Regions from separate parts of the Pseudoalteromonas sp. ABE4_541 genome, predicted to be linked through region 1. Evidence: predicted binding sites of a transcription regulator. Region 1 holds the regulator's gene; each other region holds the start of a gene.
What was found. The regulator sigma-54, encoded in region 1, starts transcription at its own class of promoters, with help from an activator protein. The targets are predictions, from matches to a motif close to GTTGGCACGNNNNTNGNNT.
Positions count from the first base shown of each region.

Region 1 (4,894 bases):
TCAATAGTTCAGAACGCCACGACTATGGTGATAATATGTGCAGCATTTGGCAGCTTTTCATGTTGAGATATGTATTATGAGTAACACTCGGGTGCTCATATTCGCGATTTTTGTCATCGCAATGACATGGCTTTGGTATCCTTACTTGACGCAAAATGATAGCCAAGACAATAAGCAAAATGATGTTATCGCTAAGCCCGACTACATCGCAATGCAATTACAGCAAACATCATACAATGAAACAGGCGTCAAAAGTTACACGGTGACTGCAGACAAAATGGAATTGTATCAAGAGCTGGGCTTTAGTCATTTTACTAAACCCGTTTTTACGCTCTATAACGGCCCACAGAATTGGCTGATATCAGCAACGGAAGCAACGCTATACGAAAATAATACGCTTATGTTGGAAGGCAATGTTGAGGCAAAAAACCTAACGACAGGTGCAATGATTAACTTGATAAAAGCAGACAATATCCGTGTTGAAATAAAAGAACGTTTGATGCAATCGGAGCGACCCGTAGAGATCACAGGACCTAGCCTGAAAATTAACGGCAAAGGCCTTTACGCCGATTTAAACACAGATATTATCGAACTAATTAACCATACTCGAACTATTTATTATGACCAATAAACTCATGTATTCTCTCGCGGTGGTCAGCCTACTATTCGGCCAGCTCGCACTAGCTCAATCAACAAACCCTGTCAATGAGGTATCAATTAAAGCAGGCAAACAACAAGCTCAATTGAAAACCAATATTGGCATTTTCGAGCAAAATGTCGAGATCATTCACGGCAGTCGAAAAATCAATGCCGATAAGCTAGAAGTACATCGAAGAGAAGAGCTTGGTGACAATAAACAGTTACTGGTGGCAACGGGTTCTCCTGCTCGATTTTCGGAAAAACAGCCGGACGGAACAGAACTGACCGCAAGTGCGCAAGAAATTCGCTATGACGTAGCCAACCGCACTTTAGTGATCAAAGGAGATGCCAAAATCAACCAAGCTGGTCAAATTATTCGCGCACAGTCAATAACATATGATATGGAAAAACAGCTGATCAGTGCAGAACGTGGTGAGCAAGACAACGCGCGAGTCCACACGATTTTGGTTCCAGAAAAAGCCCCAAAGCAAACAGGCAAAGGTAATTAAGCATGAGCGTGTTAACAGCAACTGCTTTAGCAAAAAGCTATAAAGGGCGACAGGTCGTTAAAAATGTAAGCCTAAGTGTTGAAGCTGGTAGCATTGTTGGGCTGCTCGGTCCAAATGGTGCAGGAAAAACAACGAGCTTTTATATGATCGTTGGATTAGTACCCAGCGATCATGGCTCTGTATGCATCAATGACCACGACATCACCTTACTGCCGATGCACAACCGTGCTCGACTTGGAATTGGCTATCTTCCTCAAGAGTCATCCATTTTTAGAAAGCTAACCGTTTATCAAAATCTCATGGCTATTTTAGAAACTCGTAACTCGCTTAATAAAGAAGCACGCGAGCAAATAGTGAACGAGTTGTTAGATGAGTTTAATATTCAACACATTAGAGATAGTTTAGGTATGGCTCTGTCTGGTGGTGAGCGTCGCAGAGTAGAAATTGCTCGCGCTTTAGCCGCAAATCCTAAATTTATCCTATTAGATGAGCCTTTTGCTGGTGTTGATCCAATTTCAGTGTTAGATATAAAGAAAATTATCGAACATTTAAAAAATCGTGGCATTGGTGTACTAATCACCGACCACAATGTTCGGGAAACCCTTGATGTATGTGAAAAAGCTTATATTGTATCACATGGTGAGCTTATCGCCTCGGGCACGCCAGAGCATGTTTTGGCGGATCAAACCGTGCGAGATGTCTACCTTGGTGAGCAATTCAGGCTATAGTTAAAACATTCTAGGTCACAATAATAATAGAGATTAGAAGGATTGTTAAAGGTACATGAGGCAATCGTTACAGCTGCGCATGGGGCAGCAACTTACCATGACACCACAACTACAGCAGGCAATACGTCTGTTGCAGTTAAGTACGCTAGATCTTCAGCAGGAAATCCAAGAAGCACTGGACAGTAATCCTCTTTTGGAAGTAGAAGAATCTGACGCGGATCTCGATACCTCGTTACAAGAAAAAAACGGTAAAGATAACAGCCAAGATGATGGGCATAACGATGGCCTAGACAGTGAGTCGGTAAGCGATTATGAAATGGACTCTGATGCGGCATTAAGTAAAGATACCGTTAGTGATGAATTGGCTATGGATGTCACTTGGGACGAATACATGAGTGCGGCACCAGCCGCTAGCAGTGGCCCAATGCCTGAAGATGAAACAATTTATCAAGGTGAAACCACCGAAACCTTGCATGAATACCTTATGTGGCAGTTAGAATTAACGCCATTTAGCCCTATTGACCATGGTATCGCAGTGGCTATCGTTGAGGCCATTGATGATAACGGGACATTAACCTTAAGCACCGAAGAAATACTCGACAGCATTAATGATGGTCATTCTGGTGAGCCCATAGAACTTGATGAAGTTGAAGCCGTACTTAAACGCATTCAATTATTTGACCCTGTCGGGATTGGTGCGCGCAACCTGCAAGAATGTTTGTGTATTCAGCTCAACCAATTTGACCAAAAGACAACTCCTTGGCTGAATGAAACAAAAATGATTCTAAACGAGCACATAGATTTGCTCGCTAGCCGTGATTATCGAACGTTGATGAAAAAAACAAAGCTTAAAGAAGCCGAGTTAAAAGAAGTCATGACACTCATTCACAGCTTAAACCCAAAACCAGCAGCCAGTATCATTCGAGAAGAGTCTGAGTACGTCATTCCTGACGTATCCGTGAAAAAAATGAAAGGTCGCTGGGTGGTGGAGCTCAACCCAGAATGCATGCCAAAAATTCGCGTTAATGACCACTATGCCTCCATGTCTCGCTCTGTAAAATCAAGCTCAGATAGTCAGTTTATCCGCTCGCATTTACAAGAAGCTAAATGGTTTATTAAAAGCTTAGAGAGCAGAAATGAAACTTTAATGAAAGTTACCAATTGCATTGTGCAACAACAACAGGCATTCTTTGAGCATGGCCCTGAAGCAATGCGACCTATGGTGTTAAACGATGTTGCAGAGATGGTCGAAATGCACGAATCAACTATCTCTCGCGTAACAACACAAAAATACATGCACACACCTAGGGGCATTTTTGAGCTGAAGTATTTCTTCTCTAGCCATGTAAGTACCGAAAACGGAGGTGAGTGCTCATCAACAGCGATTCGAGCGCTTATCAAAAAGTTAATAGCTGCTGAAAATACAGCCAAGCCGCTGAGCGATAGCAAAATAGCAGACATATTAGCAGAGCAAGGAATTAAGGTGGCCCGACGCACCATAGCAAAATATCGGGAGTCGTTAGCCATTCCACCGTCTAACCAGCGTAAAAGCTTGATTTAGACGTATTACTAAAGAAGGAAAATGCTTATGCAACTAAATTTAACTGGTCGTCATGTAGAAATCACTGATTCATTAAGAGACTATGTCAACAACAAGTTTGCGAAGCTAGAAAGGCATTTTGATCACATCAATAATGTACATGTGATCTTAGATGTTGAAAAGCTGGTCCAAAAGGCCGAAGCCACCTTGCACGTAAATGGTGGAGAATTATTTGCTTCAACAGAACATCAGGATATGTACGCGGCGATCGACGGGCTTATTGATAAGCTAGATCGTCAAGTGATCAAACACAAAGAGAAGCTTACTCGACACTAATCATGAAACTAAGCTCGATTATAAACAAGGACTGCAGTAAAGCTGCGGTCCTTTTTAATAGCAAAAAACGTGTACTTGAATATATCAGTGAACTGGCGCATGAGCAGTTGCCTCAACTAAATCAGCACGATATTTTGAACGCATTAATGACCAGAGAAAAGTTGGGCAGTACAGGGATCGGCAAAGGGATCGCAATCCCTCATGGCAGAATGGCAGGTATTGAACAAGTAACAGCAATGCTGTTAGTCAACCAGCAAGGTATTCCATTCGATGCGATTGATAATAGGCCCGTAGATATTTTTCTCGCGCTCATTGTGCCTGAAGGCGATAACCAACAACATCTTAAAACGTTGGCTGAAATTGCAGACAAGCTCAACGATAAAGAGTTTTGTAAACAGCTAAGGAACGCTAGCAATGATGATGAACTTTATGAGATTATTGCTTCAGCACACTAGGTAACTAAGAGAAGCATTATGGAATTAATCATTGTCAGTGGCCGCTCTGGTTCAGGAAAATCAGTGGCGCTACGTGTACTTGAAGATCTAGGCTATTATTGCGTCGATAATATCCCCGTTAACTTACTACCTTCATTAGTTAGAAGCGTATCTGACAACTTCGATAAAATTGCGGTTAGTATAGACGTGCGCAACCTTCCAAAAGAGCAGCAAGATTTCAACGATATTCTAGAGTATCTACCGGGCTTTGCTAATCCGATGTTGTTCTACCTAGACAGTGATGATAACACCTTGATCAAGCGATTTTCTGAGACTCGTCGCTTACATCCGCTGTCGATGAACGATTTGCCATTAGATTTAGCCATTCGTGAAGAAAAACAGCTACTAGATGTGCTCACTTCACGTGCCGATGTACTTATCGATACAACTGACCTCAGTGTTCACCAATTAGCGGAAACCATTAGAGAACGTATTCTAGGTAAAAAAGACAAACAGCTCATCGTTACCTTTCAGTCTTTTGGATTCAAACACGGCATTCCAAAGGAAGCGGATTATGTATTTGATGCACGCTTTTTACCCAACCCTCACTGGGAGCCTGAGCTAAAACCACTAACTGGCCTTGATCAACCCGTCAAAGATTACTTAGCAAGCCATAGCATAGTGCAAAAGTTTACTTGGCAAATTCAA
Region 1 covers NZ_JBSVEM010000015.1:25,977-30,870, reverse strand. The annotation lists gene lptC (LPS export ABC transporter periplasmic protein LptC) at 77-631, shown strand; gene lptA (lipopolysaccharide transport periplasmic protein LptA) at 621-1,148, shown strand; gene lptB (LPS export ABC transporter ATP-binding protein) at 1,151-1,876, shown strand; gene ACW689_RS14640 (RNA polymerase factor sigma-54) at 1,932-3,437, shown strand; gene hpf (ribosome hibernation promoting factor) at 3,465-3,752, shown strand; gene ptsN (PTS IIA-like nitrogen regulatory protein PtsN) at 3,755-4,207, shown strand; gene rapZ (RNase adapter RapZ) at 4,226-4,894, shown strand, end outside.

Region 2 (4,894 bases), on a different contig from region 1:
CTGCCTGTTTTTTGTAGCTTTTCGCCTTGTTTGGCTCTTTGTTGGGCTTTTTCTTTGTTTTCTTGCGCTTGTTTTTTTAGTTGCGCTTGTTGGCGTTTTACTTCGTTGAGGTGCTTACTAACGGCCTGCTGTTCAAGCTGACTTTGTACCAAGTAATGGTCTATGTTACCGCCATATTGTTTAAGACCAAGGTCACTGAGTTGCCAAATTTGCTCTACGTTTTTAAGTAGAGAGTGGTCGTGGCTGATCACTAGTATATTGCCATGAAACTGTTCGATTTGTTGACTCAGCCAAGTGCGGCCTGCGGCGTCTAAGTGGTTACTCGGTTCATCTAAAATTAATAATTTAGCTTGGCTGTTGAAGGCGTGCCAAAGCCTAAGCCGCGCAAGTTGCCCGCCACTGAGTTGTTGGCATGCTTGGCCAGAGTCTCCTTTTAAGCCAAGCGTTTCTAGTTGGGCGCTAAGTTGCGCTGGCAAGTGCCATTGCTCTGCCACGGTGTCAAATAGCTCAAGTTCACAATGTCCTTGCTCAATGGCTTGAATTGCCTTGAACACTTTGCTGTAACCAAGATATTCGGCAATGGTTGTGTCGTTTGCTATGTCATGGTGTTGTGTATACACACAAACGGATACGGTTAAGTCAACATGGCCCGCGCTGGGGGGGCGCCTTTTAGCCAATAGCTGCGCTAAGATGGACTTGCCGGCGCCGTTTTTACCAACAAGGCCGGTGCGTTTGTGAGTTAATGCGCAGTTTAATTGGCTGAATAGTGTGTCGCCATTGTCGAAAGTAAACCCTAAATTATGGGCGCGTAATATGGGCATGGAGGCCTCCTATTAAAAAAACAGGGGCGAAGCCGTGGGCAAAGGTACAATTGCTACTTGGTATGATGCAAAAACGAGTTTGCATACAAAATTGATTTGAGGTTTAAACGCAAAGCCACGCTCGCTAACCCTGTAGATCCAAAAAAAATAAGTGAAGAATGGATAACAGGTATTAGTTGTTCATGATGGCTTTGACTCCGAAAAAGGGAATGCGCTTAGACTAAGAGATCAGAGATGCAAAGTAAAGCCCTTGAGTGCTTAGGGCGCTCAAGGGCGCTTGCTTATGGGTTCTGTTTTACACTGTTTTTGACGTTGTTGGTGCGAACGTGACCAGAGCTATCACTTACAATTTCAAGACTGAGTGCACCATCTACGTTAATGTCGCCTGAGTTGTCTTTGATCTCAACGTGCGCAGCACTATTGTTAATCCAAAGGTCGCCACTGCCATCATCAATGCTGACGTTACCTCTAGCATTGTTGACTCGTAATGTACCTGAATCGTCACGAATTGTGATGTTGTTGCCGCCATTCACCGACAAATTACCTGAGCCATCGGTGATCGTTATGTCACCTTTGCTATCACTGACGAATAAGTCACCTGAGTCATCGCGAATTGTGATATTTTGTCCGCCTTTAATTTCGATACCGCCAGAGCCGTCAACGATGTTGATGTCGCCTTCGATACCCATAATATTAATATCGCCTGAGTCATCGCGCAGTGAGAGTGTTTTACCGCCGTTGATGTCTATGCCGCCTGAACCATCTGTAATTTCGAGTGTTCCGCGAATATTTTTTACAGTGATATTACCTGAGTTGTCGTCAAGCTCGAGATTGTTCCCGCCATCAATATATAGGTCACCAGAACCATCTTGAATACGAAGGTCATTAGTTAAACCTGAAATTTTTAATCCCCCAGATGAATCTCTAAGTGAAAGCGCCAATTCTGCCGGCATGGTCAGTGTCATATCAATACGAGGGCTTTCTTTGCCGAAGTTAAATGCAAAACCTGAAGCGCGATCAACCAATGCAACAAGTTTGGCGTTATCACCATTGCGCTCTAAGGTAAATTCGAATTCACCGGGTTCATTGGTATAAATATCAGCTTGGGCGGTTATTTGTTTAATACCAGCTTTACCAACGATCTCTAACTCTCCACTGTCTGTGTGTGCAATTAACGACTGTAATTCGCTGCTATCTAGTTGTAGTTGTTTTTGAACGTGTTCTTTTGCATTGGCTGATGCACCATTCACATGAACAATGCAGCCGCTTAGTATCAATGCACTAAGCAAAGGGGTGAACGCTTTAAACATGAGTGTCCTTCTTATTTTATGTTAATTGACTCTGTTATGCTAATCGTAAGCAATTGCAATGCCAATAATTTAGTTCTTGTTTTTAAAGGTTTTTTTGTTTTTCTGCTGAGTGTATTATTCAGCGTTTTTGTGAGTATTGCAATGAATTGGTCAATTTGACTAGATTTGTATCGTATATGAGCAGTGGCGCTTAAAAGGTGGCGAATGCCACCTTTATAACTTGTTTAGTAGGCGGTAAAGTAGCCTACATTGACATCACCTTCGTGATAAAGATAACTGGTTTGGTTGTAATGAATATCTATCACAACCGTTGCATAATCGGTACGGAACCAGCGCGAATCAGGATCTTTTGGTATTGAGTAGAAACACTCTGCTTTACCATACAAGAATACTTCTTCACTTGGCTGAACAAAGTAGTAAACAGGTTGCTCTTCACATCCTTGTAGTTCATAACCTGAATATGCTAATTGTGCTTTTACCACTTGATACTTTCGGCCAAATTCTAATACTTCTTGCGTATTATAGTAACCAGACGATAAGTCGATATTGGTCGCGAAAGATGAAAAGCTTGTAGATGAAATTAGACCAAAAAGCGTGGATAAAAGTAATTTTTTCACAGAGAGATTCCTTCTAAAAATTTAAGTTTGCCTTAATGGCAGGTGTATCCTAGCCGTAAAAATTAATAGTACAAGTTAAACTTCGGTGACATTTTAGCTACGAATTTGTTTAAATAAAATTGATTTAAATCAATGGCTAACGTGTTATTTTTGTGTGTCGTTTAATCCATACAGCTGTAAATTTTTGGTAATTTTGTCGAAGTAAAAATTATGCATGTAGGCATTGCTGTTTTTAAATATGAGAACTATTCTTACTGGTTTTTTATTCTGACTAAAAAACTATTTTTGTATTATTTTTGCTCTGATTGTTGCTCAAATATAAGCAGTTAAAAAGTGCTACTTTTAGCTGGTGAACTTGAATGATAAATTGGCTTGCTGAAGTTTTCTCAATGATTGTGCCTGTTGAGTGATATATTGGTCTTTAATTCTGATGTAAAGCGTTTAATGTGAGGAGGGTGTTAATTTGATAGACGAGCACCTTTGGCAAATTTATTGCCAAGCCTACTTTCAGCCTTGTGCTTTTAACAATGACTCAAAATCCACTTTTATTCGCGATGAAAAACTACGTAACAGTGCGATCATCAGCCTTTGGAATCCGCGTGGCGCAAAATTTACAGGCAAAAAAAATCGGCAATTGTCGCGACTGGCGATGGAGAGGCTAAAAAGCCAAGGTAAAGCTTACGCCTTGCTATGGGGGGGTGATAGGAAAATGGCTTATAAAGAGCTCAGTGTGCTGTTACCCTGTACTTGTGCACAAGCCATGTTCTACGCAAATAGATATCAGCAACTGGCTTTTTATTATATCGACAGCGCACTAAGACTTTGGTTAGTTGATAGTTGTGGCACTCGAAAACGCCAACTCGTTCATTACTACGCGAGGACCCGATTTTTATTTTCAGGTTTACCTGTGCGCAACGCGGCGCTTGCAAAGTAAACGGATAAAATAGCATTCACTAAGCGTGAACACCTTGTATAGCCGCACTGAAAGGTATCCAAAATAACCGAATAGCTGCTGCAAAAGCACACAGTAACGAGCAACACGCCCTAACTCTTCCAACGCCTCTTACTTTGGCTAACATCAATTGTTTTAAATTGTTCTATCCTTGTTAATTGAATATCAAAGTGTTGAAGGGTGGTTCATGAAACGTTCTATAAAAGCTAAGTTATTATTGCCGATGTTAGCCATGCTTGCGATGTTTATCATGATGGTGTTTGCAATGCTGTTTACTTTGAATGTGTTTGAATCTCAATTCGTGCAGCTGAAAGATAAGAATATACATGCGGCCAATCAAGGTCGACAAGCCCTGTCACTTTTTAAAACACAAGTACAAGAATGGAAAAATGTATTAATACGTTCGCAATCTGTTGAAGAGCGAAATAAATATTGGCAGCGTTTTTTAGACTCAGAAAATGACGTGCGAAATGCACTTGCACAAATCGAGAAAACAGATCATCACTCACAGGCTGTAAAAGCAATTACTGCGCAGATAATTGAAGAATATGAGCAAGCGGTCCAAAAATACCGTGCAGGCTATGACATTTTTATTGCTTCTAAGATGGATATTCAGAAGGCTGATCAACATGTGAAAAGCATCGATCGCTCTTTAAGTCATTCGTTAACGAAGCTTGTCGAAGAAATTGATCACAGCGTAGAAGAGAATTTTGCTAAGCTACAAAAGTTTTCATCACGCACCAGCTATATTGTGAGCTTGGTCAGTATGTTGATTGCCATTGTTGGGATCACGCTTGTTTTACTTTATATTCAAAAAGTCCTTGTTGCACCAATAGGCAATCTCAATGAGTTATTAAAAGCGATTGCTGAAGGTGATTACTCAAAAAGTATATCTCATCAATCTAATGATGAAATTGGTGAGTTGATCGAGAGCGCACGTTATATGCAGGAAAAGCTATCTGATAGTGTGGGGCAAATTAATTTAGTGAGTCACGAAGTGAGCACGGCATTTGCCAAATTAACTGAAATCTCTGATGAAATAGGCCATAGCTCGGTGTCGCAAAGCCAGATTGTTGATAGTTTAAACCAAGCAACGTCTCGATTATCTTCCATGGCTGAACAAAATAAAATGGACTCACAGCAAGCATTCGACTCGTTCAAATCAACCAGTGAGGCAACGGCGCAGTGCGCTAG
Region 2 covers NZ_JBSVEM010000005.1:126,800-131,693, reverse strand. The annotation lists gene ACW689_RS06900 (ATP-binding cassette domain-containing protein) at 1-821, opposite strand, end outside; gene ACW689_RS06895 (DUF4097 family beta strand repeat-containing protein) at 1,103-2,131, opposite strand; gene ACW689_RS06890 (hypothetical protein) at 2,356-2,748, opposite strand; gene ACW689_RS06885 (DUF3293 domain-containing protein) at 3,212-3,682, shown strand; gene ACW689_RS06880 (methyl-accepting chemotaxis protein) at 3,888-4,894, shown strand, end outside.
Region 2: a site for sigma-54 is predicted at 2,179-2,197, ahead of ACW689_RS06895 (DUF4097 family beta strand repeat-containing protein). Genes of this name have one in related genera too.

Region 3 (4,894 bases), on a different contig from region 1:
TTCGATATTACCTCAGGTAGGCCGAAATTGGGAATTGGGAATAACGGCCTCTTTTTAAAAGGGAGGTGGGTTAATTTGGCACAATCACAGACAAGCTTTGTGATCTAATTTCAATATTGAGCTTGTTTGCTTGGTCTATTTCACCATCAATACAGTAGTGAAACGGTTCAGAAGCGATTATTTCAACAGACTTACCTTGTACGTGGTTGATGTTAAATTGCTCAGGTTGGTGCGATAAAGTAGAGCTCAGTAGCTCAGCGAGGCTGAGCAGTTTTTTACTGGTATCATTGTGATATTTCAGCATGGTAATATCGAATAGCCCATCTTGCCAATTAGGTGCCCCTCCTCCTTGTGCTAATATTGTCGTCACAGGTGCAGCGTTAGCAATCGCTAAACTCGAACTAGAGATGTGTTGTACTTCTTGATTATCTACACACATTTGTATGTCTAATGGGTTGCTATCTAGCAGTGCTTCCATAAACCCTTGAATATAAGCTAATTGTCCGTGTTGATTCTTTAGATTGCGATCTGCGTGACTGATCATTTTCTCTTCAATGCCCAAAGCAACAACAAGTAATGCTGTTTTACCATTGCATTCAAGTGTGTCCATGGGAGCTGCGTTATGTTCGATCAATGCATTGCATGCGCAGTTGAAAGGGTCAACTTTGCTGGTAAGGCCAAATAATACGTGTGCCATAGCGTTCGCTGTCCCCATCGGCAAAATGGCGAGCGTATGTTGGGTATTTTTAATAGCAGCAGCGACCTGAGCAACAGTCCCATCTCCTCCGCAAGCAACAAAGGTGTGTGGGCTATCTGGGGCGATGGATTGGACTAAATCACATGCATTAGTATTTTCTTCGGTAAAGTAGCAGTTGAGTGCATAGTGCTGCGTAAGTATTCCGAGCACATGATTACCGTAGTAAGCCCATTTTCCGCCACCAGAAACGGGGTTAATAATTAGGCTTAATGTTTGTGGGCGATGTTCTTTGATGTATTTGCTTAAAGAGAGGAGGCGTTTTAGTTGCTTTTTGTTCAACCGTGCAGTGGTACGAATGGACTGTACCTTTTCTATAATTTCTCGCTCACTCTTACAGGGTTCACTGGCCAAAAGGTATGCGCACAACATGAAAAATGAGCGACCCCGACCGAGTGCACAGTGTATGACGACTTTATTATTTAACTGGTGCTGAACTTTGATCCAATTAATTGCATGTTGAAGCTGTGTTTCGTTTGGGGAGTAGTGGTCTAAAACGGGAATATTTAAATAATGTAGGTGCTCTTGTTCCGCCGACCAATTTAATCCATCAAACTCAGCCGTTACATCCAAAATTGCAGTTACCCCTTGTGCTTCAAGTGCCTCAACATCGGATGGAAAAAGCCGACAAGCAAGAAATAAGTTGGGTGTGATCTGCTGAATCGCGGGCACTTTATCGTTGTGGCGAACTATTGCGTTATAGACTTGCGCTCCGAGTAAATACGGGAGGAGCAATAACTTGATCCAAAGTGGAATGGCACCTGTGGTGGATTTTCGAAATAAACTCGGAGAATTTGAAGCATACGCAATAAAAACGCACAACAGGGATATGCTGAGCCAGATAGAAGGAATTAAGTACCAGGTGCTGATGCTGAGCCAAACCAGTGCAAAGCTACATGTGAGTGCAAAAAAGTAATATTTAGTCATTTTCATTGGCTTACCGCCTCTTTAGTTTTTTTGCCTTTATTGATGTATATATCTTTTCTCTTTAATACGTTAACAAAATTCGATGGGCTTGCCTATTTTTGTATCTATAAGCACCATTACTGTGACTCAAACCAAAATATCTTGCCAAACCCACTGATGGACTGACACATATGGACCCCAAAATTCAAGTATGGAAGTCGCTCAAGTCTATGTATTCAATGGCGAGGATAGTGATTCGCGCACTATCAGGATCATTAGGTTGCTTAAATCTAGCTGCGTGAGCGCGCATTTTGGGTGCTGTGTGAGATTCTTCGTGTGCTGGGCCAGAATACTGATAAAGAGAGTTAGGGCATTTTGTTCAGTGCAATAAAAATGCACTGACGAGCCAAAAGAGGAGTCGAGCATTGAGGCCCAATACGTTGATAAAAAAGCTGTTTTACAGTTGTGCAAAAGCTGTTCGGCGTCAAATAGGGTTTGTTCTCGCATGATTTATGAGGCGCCTACAAAGTCCTTTAGCTAAAAGTTAGCACAGAAAGTTGTTGAGTCTGCGCTGTTGTGCCATGTTTAAGGTGGTTTTGCAGTTTTTCATTGTTCAGTTATTTGATATTTAAATTACTTTTAAAGTTTTTATTCTAATTATTGGACTTGTGTGAAATATTAACCTTATGAATTTGCTATTGGGAGTGTGCAGATCGCACTGAAAGTTGAATGTTCAAAAAGCTGTCTATCAAACAAAAAATTATTTTGGGGTTTTCTAGCCTAGGAATATTGCTCTTACTGGCTAGTGGATTGGCTTATACATCCCTGACACAAATTAACCTTGCTAACACAGAAGTAAAAAGTGTGGCAGTGCCTATCTTGAAAACTGCCAATGGGTTGCAGTTAAAGCAAAGTGCGTTGAGCAAATTAATCTCTAAAGTATTCAGTGAAAATGATCCCGCGCAATTACGTAAAATCGAACAACGGTTTAATACACAGCAGCAAGCTTATCAAAAACAATTAGCAGAACTGACAACGCTTACAACAAGCAAACAACAATTTATAGGGCCCTTAGACAACATCATTGCTGTTAGTAAAGACATTGAGCAACATGCTCGAACGCTTTTGGCTGCCAAGTTAAGCGTGACGGAACAGGTGGAAAAAACGAAGCAATCGGTTGAACAGTTTGAGAAAATAAGGGTTTTAGCCAGTGACGCGATGCTTAATTTGGAGTTGATCGAGACGACCAATCAGCGACAGCTTGCAGAAGTGGCCGGCACTGGCGTGCGTATTGACGATATGATGTATACTCTCAGTGACAATGTCAAAGTGGTAAATCAGTTAAATGCACAAGAGCTCAAAGCACAGCATGAAGATGTACGTTTTTTACTCGCCAACATTCAAGACAACTTTCAATTTTTAAAACGCCAGTCACAGGGCTTGGATGCCAGTGAGTTATTGAGTGAATTCACAACTCAAGTAGAGAAAATGAGCAAGTTGCTAGATCAACCAGGCACCTTATATCAAAGTGCACAGTTGAAGCTGAGTTCAATGGATGCATCTAAATCAGCTTATCAACGTGCAGAGAAAGCCACTGAACAAGTGCAGAATGCGCTGCGAGAGTTGCAACAAGCGTCAGATGAGCAATTTAGCTATTATCAAGATATTGCAGAGCAAAAAATTTTACAAGCGAAGCGAACCACGCTTATTCTTGCACTGTTCTTCATTAGTTTGGCAGTCTTTATCGCGATATCAACCAGTCGAGCGATGCTAGGTCCTTTGGCGGCGGTAAACAAAATGCTTGGGTATTTAGCAAAGGGTGATTTTTCCCGTGATATGAAAAAGCGTAGCAACGATGAGTTTGGCATGCTGATTGATAATATTAACCAAGTAAGGGATAGTCTAAAGGTTTTACTGGAAGACATTAATCACAAGGTGCATGAGTTAGAAAATATGTCCGATTCTACTCAGCAACGTAGCCAGTTGCTTGCGCAAAATGCTCAGCGCCAATTACAGCGTATTGACAGCGCGGCGGGGCTAGCATCGGAAATAGCAATTAGTGCTCAGCAAGTGAGTGAAGAGTCTGCGACCACACTTGAAAGCATCAAAGAAGCAGAGCTGCAAGGGTTGAACGCCAACCAAATCGCCAACAGTAATAGGCAAAGCATGTTGTCGCTTAATAGTAAAATGGCAGATGCGGTGGCGATTATGGATAAGCTCACAGGACATAGTGAAAGCATAGAAACGATATTGGACACCATTTTATCTATTGCAGAGCAAACCAATTTGTTGGCGCTCAATGCTGCGATTGAAGCCGCGAGAGCTGGAGAGCAAGGGAGAGGGTTTGCTGTGGTTGCTGATGAAGTTAGAACGCTCGCTGCGCGAACGCAAGCATCTACCAATGAGATAAGTGCCATGATCGATGCTTTACAGCAAGATACTAAACTGGCCAATAGCGCGATTTTGGAAGGGCAAAGCGGCACGCACACTTGCGCGCAAAGAAGTGAATCACTCTCAGAAGCTATCGCGCAAATAGAACAAGTGTTGGTACAGGTGAGTAGTTTGAGCACGCGAGCGAGTGGTGCAGCACATGAACAGGTTGAGCATTGTCAACAGATTGAAAGTGTGATGTCTCAGGCGCAACAAACCGCCCAAGACAACGCCAATGAAATGCAACACATGGCGCAAGCAAGCGAGTCGCTTAGTCGATTTGCAAACTCGCTCACTGAATTGGTTAAACGCTTCAAGCTATAGCGGCAACGGATGAAAGTATTTGCCTACACTCGCTTAGCTTCATAAAGTGGGGTACTGGGTAGTCAGGATGCGCTTCTTTGAGCGCAGACTGCGCTAAGCTGTCTATATCTTCCGGTTTTAATTCATTAAACTTGGTTTGTATATTCATACTATTTAGCAGCTGTTCGATATGCTCCAACAAATCTTGTGCTTGCCTCTCAATAGGATAGTCTAGCGAAGTTAAACGGCACTCTTGTGCGATGAGCGCTAAGGTTTTGTTGATCCTATCACCATACCAACGCAATACGGGCATAAGCAATACCGCATTAGAAAGGCCATGTGCAGTGCCATAACTGGCACTGAGCTGATGTGAGATAGCATGAATGTAACCGACTGAAGTGCGAGTAAACGCTTGTCCAGCATAGAATGAAGCGAGTAATAGCTGCTCTCTGGCTTCTAAATCGTTGCCACCTTTATACGCCTTGGGCAGATATGTAAATA
Region 3 covers NZ_JBSVEM010000001.1:42,522-47,415, forward strand. The annotation lists gene ACW689_RS00170 (TonB-dependent receptor plug domain-containing protein) at 1-58, shown strand, start outside; gene ACW689_RS00175 (diacylglycerol kinase family protein) at 71-1,687, opposite strand; gene ACW689_RS00180 (HAMP domain-containing methyl-accepting chemotaxis protein) at 2,390-4,414, shown strand; gene ACW689_RS00185 (iron-containing alcohol dehydrogenase) at 4,404-4,894, opposite strand, start outside.
Region 3: a site for sigma-54 is predicted at 1,759-1,777, ahead of ACW689_RS00175 (diacylglycerol kinase family protein). Genes of this name have one in related genera too.